One region of the Buttiauxella sp. BIGb0471 genome, then DNA from elsewhere that is predicted to be linked to it. Evidence: predicted binding sites of a transcription regulator. Region 1 holds the regulator's gene; each other region holds the start of a gene.

Region 1 (2,271 bases):
CGTAATTCGCAGGCGGTGGTGTAACACTGCTGGTAATGCTCGCTGATGGCTTCCATCAACGAACGCTGCTTTTCGTGGCCGGAAAGCCCCGCCTGGCTATTTTGAATATCCCGTGGGCGCAGGAATGGAATCGGACAGAGAATGGCACCCGGTTCACCCGATTTAGCGTTGAGCACGATAGCCTGCTGGCTGGCATCATGCCGCGCACTGGCAATGACATAAGTATTCAGGCATGCCATTAATTCACGAGATTCATTCAGCGTGGCTACGGAATCATGATTTCCCGCCAGCACCACGAGAGAACAGCCTGTTTGCTGAAGTTGCACCACAAAACGGTTATACAATTCGCGTGCGTAACTTGGCGGCGAGCCGGTATCAAAAATATCGCCTGCGACAATTATCGCATCCACATCATGCTCGACTGCGGCTTGAAGCAACCATTCAAGAAACGCCTGGTGCTCTGGCCCACGGCTTTTGGTATAAAAATTTTGACCAAGATGCCAGTCTGAAGTGTGAATAATGCGCATTGGTTGTCCCTTGGCATAAAAAAGCGTGGCGGGATTATAAAGCGGATGAGCAAGAACGACACAATTGAGTGTCATAATTCATTGTGATGAATCACCAGGCATTTATGTTTTTCATAAATCTGTCATAAATCTGACGCATAATGGCACCGCATTGAAACAACAATAATTATTCCTTGAGCAGGGCGAATCATGGCGAAGCGTATTTTAGTCGTAGAAGATGAAGCTCCAATCCGTGAAATGGTGAGCTTTGTGCTTGAGCAAAACGGTTTTCATCCTGTAGAAGCGGAAGATTATGACAGTGCAGTGAATCTGCTTATCGAACCCTTTCCGGATTTAATTTTACTCGACTGGATGCTGCCGGGTGGTTCGGGTATTCAATTCATCAAGCATTTGAAACGCGAAGCATTAACTCGTGAAATCCCGGTGATGATGCTGACGGCGCGTGGTGAAGAAGAAGACCGCGTGCGAGGGCTTGAAGTCGGAGCCGATGACTATATTACCAAACCGTTTTCCCCGAAGGAGCTTGTGGCACGCATTAAAGCGGTGATGCGCCGCATCTCTCCGATGGCGGTGGAAGAGGTGATTGAGATGCACGGGCTGAGCCTTGATCCGTCATCGCACCGCGTCATGACCGGTGAGAACCCATTGGATATGGGGCCAACAGAATTTAAATTATTACACTTCTTTATGACGCACCCGGAACGGGTGTATAGCCGTGAGCAACTGCTTAATCATGTATGGGGTACCAATGTTTATGTCGAAGACCGAACGGTGGACGTACATATTCGGCGGTTACGCAAAGCGCTTGAACATAGTGGACATGACAGAATGGTACAAACAGTACGCGGTACGGGTTATCGGTTCTCAACCCGCTTTTAATTCCTTGTCAGGAGAATGACGCGTGCTGGAAAGGTTGTCATGGAAAAGGCTGGTGATGGAGCTGGTGCTCTGTTGCATACCCGCCGCCATCTTAGGTCTTATTTTCGGCCATTTACCGTGGTTTTTATTACTGGCAGTCACCGGACTGCTGGCTTGGCATTTCTGGAATTTACTGCGTTTATCGTGGTGGCTGTGGGTGGATCGCAGTATGACGCCGCCGCCAGGCCGCGGGAGTTGGGATCCCCTGTTGTACGGTCTTCATCAGATGCAGCTGCGCAACAAAAAGCGCCGCAAAGAGTTAGGCAATCTGATTAAGCGTTTTCGTAGCGGAGCCGAATCGCTGCCCGATGCGGTGGTTTTGACCACGGAAGAAGGGACGATTTTTTGGTGCAACGGTCTGGCGCAACAATTGCTGGGGTTACGCTGGCCGGACGATAACGGGCAGAACATCCTTAACTTGCTGCGCTACCCTGAATTTACTCGCTATTTGTCGCAAAAAGAGTTTTCGCGTCCGTTAACTTTGGTACTCAATACGGGCCGCCATCTGGAGTTCCGTGTGATGCCCTACAGCGATGAGCAGTGGCTGCTGGTGGCACGCGATGTGACTCAGATGCACCAGCTCGAAGGGGCGCGACGTAATTTCTTTGCTAACGTCAGTCACGAACTGCGAACGCCGCTCACGGTGCTGCAAGGTTATCTGGAGATGATGCAGGACCAGACGCTTGAAGGGCCGCTGCGTGAGAAAGCATTAGGCACAATGCGCGAGCAAACTTCGCGCATGGAAGGGTTGGTTAAGCAGCTTCTGACGCTTTCAAAAATAGAAGCCGCTCCGGCCATGGTGCTCAATGAAAAGATTGATGTGCCG
Region 2 (2,271 bases), on a different contig from region 1:
TGGCGCATTCGGGATGGTTGCGTCATAAGGCATCATGCCCACGCCGTAGTTGAATTTGGCGTAGTGGCGGATATCTGCCAGCGAACCGGAAGAGGCGGTAGTAATGGCGCAATCGCCGTTGTAGAACTTCTCGGTGGATTCGTCTTTACGGCCGAAGTAGCTGAAATCGCCCTTCTTGTTCAACTCTTGCAACAGCGCAATGTGTTTCACTTGCTCGGGTTTATTGAATTCCAGAACCGCGTCAGTGCCATCAAAGCCGTTGTTTTTGGTCGCAACGGGCAGGCCATTCCAGGCGCTGAAGTTTTCAATTTGAATCCAGCCCTGCCAGCCGCTGGCGTAGCCGCACTTCATGCCCGCTGCTTTCAGTTTGGCGGTGTAATCAGCCAGATCCTGCCAGGTTTTTGGCGGCTGATCCGGGTTCAGGCCAGCTTTCTTAAAGGCGTCTTTGTTGTAATACAATACCGGCGTTGAGCTGTTGAAAGGCTGAGAAAGCAGATGCCCGGTTTTCGCATCGGTGTAGTACCCGGAAACCGTCGGCACAAACTGAGATTCGTCGAACTTAATGCCTGCATCGTTAAATACTTCATACACCGGCTTGATCGCTTTAGAGGCCATCATGGTCGCCGTGCCTACTTCGTAAACCTGCAAAATGGCTGGCGCATTGCCCGAGCGGAAAGCCGCGATCCCTGCCGCCAGGTTTTGTTCGTAGTTGCCTTTATAAACCGGAACAATTTTGTAGTCAGGATGCGTCTGGTTAAAGCGTTGAGCCAGTGAGTCAACTTCTTTGCCCAGCTCGCCTTCCATTGAATGCCAGAAAGGAATGGAAGTGGCGGCGATGGCGCTACTGCTAAATACGCATCCAAGCGCCAGGCAAATTGCTGTGTGTCGTAACGATGCAGTCATGTCTTATCTCTCGAATTATTTTGAGTTGAATAAGTTGCGCGAAAATACGCGTTTTTGTTCGCATCAAAACATGACATGCGCGAATGACAGAAAAATAACCGTGAGGTGACAGGATCGTTACGATGAAGTGAAGGAATTATGACTGGTGGCAAAATGTCATAAAAAAAGGAGCCAAAAGGCTCCTTGTGTTTGAAACGATAAACTAGCCGCCGAGGTAGGCGCTACGCACCGCTTCGTTAGCCAGAAGCGCATCACCTGTGTCTTCCAGTACCACGTGGCCGTTTTCCAGCACGTAGCCGCGGTCAGCAAGCTTCAGCGCCTGGTTGGCGTTCTGCTCGACGAGGAAGATGGTCATGCCTTCGCTGCGCAGTTGTTCGATGGTGTCGAAAATCTGCTGAATGATGATTGGCGCAAGACCGAGCGATGGCTCATCTAACAGCAGCAAACGCGGTTGGCTCATCAACGCACGACCAATCGCTAACATCTGCTGCTCACCGCCGGACATCGTACCTGCACGCTGAATGCGGCGCTCCAGCAGACGCGGGAACAGTTCGTAAACGCGTTGGATGCGCTCATGATACTGGTCGCGTTCCGCGAAGAAGCCACCCATCGCCAGGTTCTCTTCTACCGTCATGCGAGAAAATACGCGGCGACCTTCCGGTACAATCGCGACCGCTTCACGCATGATGCGCGCGGTATGCCAGTCGGTGATATCTTTGCCATCAAAAGTAATTTTGCCGCTGGACGCGCGCGGGTCGCCGCACAATGTGCCGAGCAGCGTGGTTTTACCCGCGCCGTTCGCGCCAATCAGGGTGACGATTTCGCCCTGCTTGATGTGCAGACTGACTTCATGAAGCGCCTGGATTTTTCCGTAGTGGGCGCTCACATGGTCAAAGGACAACATGATATTTTCCATTTTACGCCTCTCCCAAATAGGCACGGATTACGTCAGGGTTATTACGGATTTGCTCCGGCGTGCCGTTCGCAAGCGGCGTCCCCTGGTTCACCACGTAAATCCTGTCAGAAATGCCCATCACCAGTTTCATATCGTGCTCGATTAACAGCACGGTGGTGTTGTGATGGTTGCGTAACTCCATGATTAACTCATCGAGTTCGTGCGTTTCTTTCGGGTTAAGGCCAGCCGCGGGTTCATCAAGCATCAGAATTTCTGGCTGAGTCACCATGCAGCGTGCAATCTCAAGGCGGCGCTGGTCGCCATATGCCAGGTTACTCGCCTGGCGGTTAGCCTGCTCAAGCAGACCAATACGCTCAAGCCAGGTTGCAGCGCGGTCCAGCGCTTCGCTTTGTGAACGGCGAAAAGCAGGCGTTTTCAAAAGACCTGAGAACACACCGGTTTTCAGCTGCATA
Region 3 (2,271 bases), on a different contig from region 1:
GCAGCCCGGCCTTCAATGGGTTGAGTCAGTAAATCTTGCGGAGGATGGCCTGCTTCAAGCCAGGTCATACTGCCACTTTGCACTGGCAGATAACCCGTGATGCAGTTGACCAGAGTCGTTTTACCCATTCCTGGTGCGCCCAGAACGCAGGTGCATTCGCCTGGCGCGAGTTCGAGATCCAGATTCCACAGCACATGGCTTTCGCCATAAAACTGATTAACAGCACGAAGACTCAACATCGATACTCTCCTTCTGGCAGGCTGAACAACGTAGGCTACTTCAGCGATTTGAAGCATGGCGTCTATCATCACTGCAATTCTCCTGCCATGAACCGATGTCGGAGCCAGAACAATGCAACTTTGAGAAAAGACTCATAAAAAAGGGTGAATAAGTGCTCGGCTTCTACGACTTTAAAAAGAGCATGCACTTTGTCGGTGCCTGGCTGTTTACGTGTTTGGTGCAAGTCTGTGACACTATTTTCTCAAATGCGTAATCCGTGAGCAGGATCAAAAGAAATATCGACCTCAGGACGAGCAAAAAAAAGCCAAAAATAATCTGGAAAAATATTTTTAGCCTCCCGCACAGAGAATTTAGGGTTTTTTGCGGTCTGCGCTGCAAAAGGCCTGAGAGCAGTTATCCACTATTCCTGTGGATAACCATGTGCATTAGAGTTAGAAAACTTACGGTAAGCGAGAGCGGACGCGGGTTGCGCATGAATTGGCGCGAAACCAGACTTTCTTAAATAACCTTTAAAAATTAACGAGTTGAATAAAATCAATTGCTGCAATAAAAGTGCCACAGATGTTCCTTACGCTTTTATGACACTGCTTGACAAATGTTAAAAGGTAAAAAAATCTGGGGATAACCATTTTGGTCAGCGTAAACCGCTAACAGTTGTATGTTTTACATGCAAACCTGGCGGTAAATCGTGTCGGTATCATAAACGTGACGGCAAGGGACTGGTTTTTCATCCAGTATCTTTTTCTGGCAAAATTTCCTGTGCCGAGTAAAATTATCCTCCGGCCCGCTCGTTTCTTCATCAGGTAGCCTCTTCATGAGTAAAGCGTTCAAATTAAATTCAGCATTCAAACCTTCTGGCGATCAGCCTGATGCCATTCGTCGCCTGAAAGAGGGTCTGGAAGACGGACTTGCGCACCAGACTTTATTAGGTGTAACCGGGTCCGGTAAAACCTTCACCGTGGCAAATGTGATTGCTGATTTACAACGCCCCACTATGGTGCTGGCTCCAAACAAAACGCTGGCGGCGCAGTTGTATGGCGAGATGAAAGAGTTCTTCCCGGATAACGCGGTGGAGTTCTTCGTTTCTTATTACGACTACTACCAACCCGAAGCCTATGTTCCAAGCTCTGATACTTTTATCGAAAAAGATTCCTCAGTGAACGAACACATCGAGCAAATGCGCCTGTCAGCAACCAAGGCTTTGCTCGAGCGGCGTGATGTCATTGTTGTGGCGTCGGTGTCGGCGATTTACGGTCTGGGCGACCCGGATTTATATCTGAAGATGATGCTTCACCTGACCAAAGGGATGATCATCGATCAGCGTTCTATCATACGGCGCCTGACGGAGCTGCAATATACCCGCAACGACCAGGCATTCCAGCGCGGTACTTTCCGCGTGCGCGGTGAAGTGGTTGATATCTTCCCGGCCGAGTCGGACGACCTCGCATTACGCGTTGAGCTTTTCGATGAAGAAGTTGAACGGCTTTCGCTGTTTGACCCGCTCACAGGTCAAGTTGACCAGGCTATCCAGCGTTTCACTGTCTACCCTAAATCGCACTACGTCACACCGCGCGAACGTATTCTGCAAGCGATGGAAGAGATCAAAGTTGAACTGGCTGACCGCAGAAAAGTGCTGCTCGCCAACAACAAATTGCTTGAAGAGCAGCGCCTCACGCAGCGAACTCAGTTTGATTTAGAAATGATGAACGAATTGGGCTATTGCTCTGGCGTTGAAAACTACTCGCGCTTCCTTTCTGGCCGTGGGCCTGGCGAGCCGCCGCCGACGCTATTCGATTATCTGCCAGCCGACGGCTTGCTGGTGGTTGACGAATCCCACGTCACTATTCCGCAAATCGGTGGAATGTACAAAGGTGACCGTTCGCGTAAAGAAACGCTGGTGGAATATGGCTTCCGTCTGCCTTCAGCGCTTGATAACCGCCCTTTGAGATTTGAAGAGTTTGAAGCACTCGCGCCGCAGACTATTTATGTTTCGGCAACACCGAGCAATTACGAATTAGAAAAATCGGGTGG

The links. Region 1 encodes PhoB, which activates phosphate uptake and scavenging genes when phosphate is short. Its sites were predicted from a motif close to CTGTCATAAAACTGNCNNAT; they were not measured.
Region 2: the regulator PhoB is predicted to act here: its motif matches at 1,029-1,048, upstream of ugpB (sn-glycerol-3-phosphate ABC transporter substrate-binding protein UgpB).
Region 3: the regulator PhoB is predicted to act here: its motif matches at 782-801, upstream of uvrB (excinuclease ABC subunit UvrB).

What each region holds. Positions count from the first base shown of each region.
Region 1 covers NZ_JANUEU010000005.1:99,651-101,921, forward strand. The annotation lists gene sbcD (exonuclease subunit SbcD) at 1-527, opposite strand, end outside; gene phoB (phosphate response regulator transcription factor PhoB) at 717-1,406, shown strand; gene phoR (phosphate regulon sensor histidine kinase PhoR) at 1,429-2,271, shown strand, end outside.
Region 2 covers NZ_JANUEU010000004.1:259,970-262,240, forward strand. The annotation lists gene ugpB (sn-glycerol-3-phosphate ABC transporter substrate-binding protein UgpB) at 1-903, opposite strand, end outside; gene livF (high-affinity branched-chain amino acid ABC transporter ATP-binding protein LivF) at 1,106-1,819, opposite strand; gene livG (high-affinity branched-chain amino acid ABC transporter ATP-binding protein LivG) at 1,821-2,271, opposite strand, start outside.
Region 3 covers NZ_JANUEU010000002.1:200,476-202,746, forward strand. The annotation lists gene M2371_RS07460 (ABC transporter ATP-binding protein) at 1-239, opposite strand, end outside; gene uvrB (excinuclease ABC subunit UvrB) at 1,055-2,271, shown strand, end outside.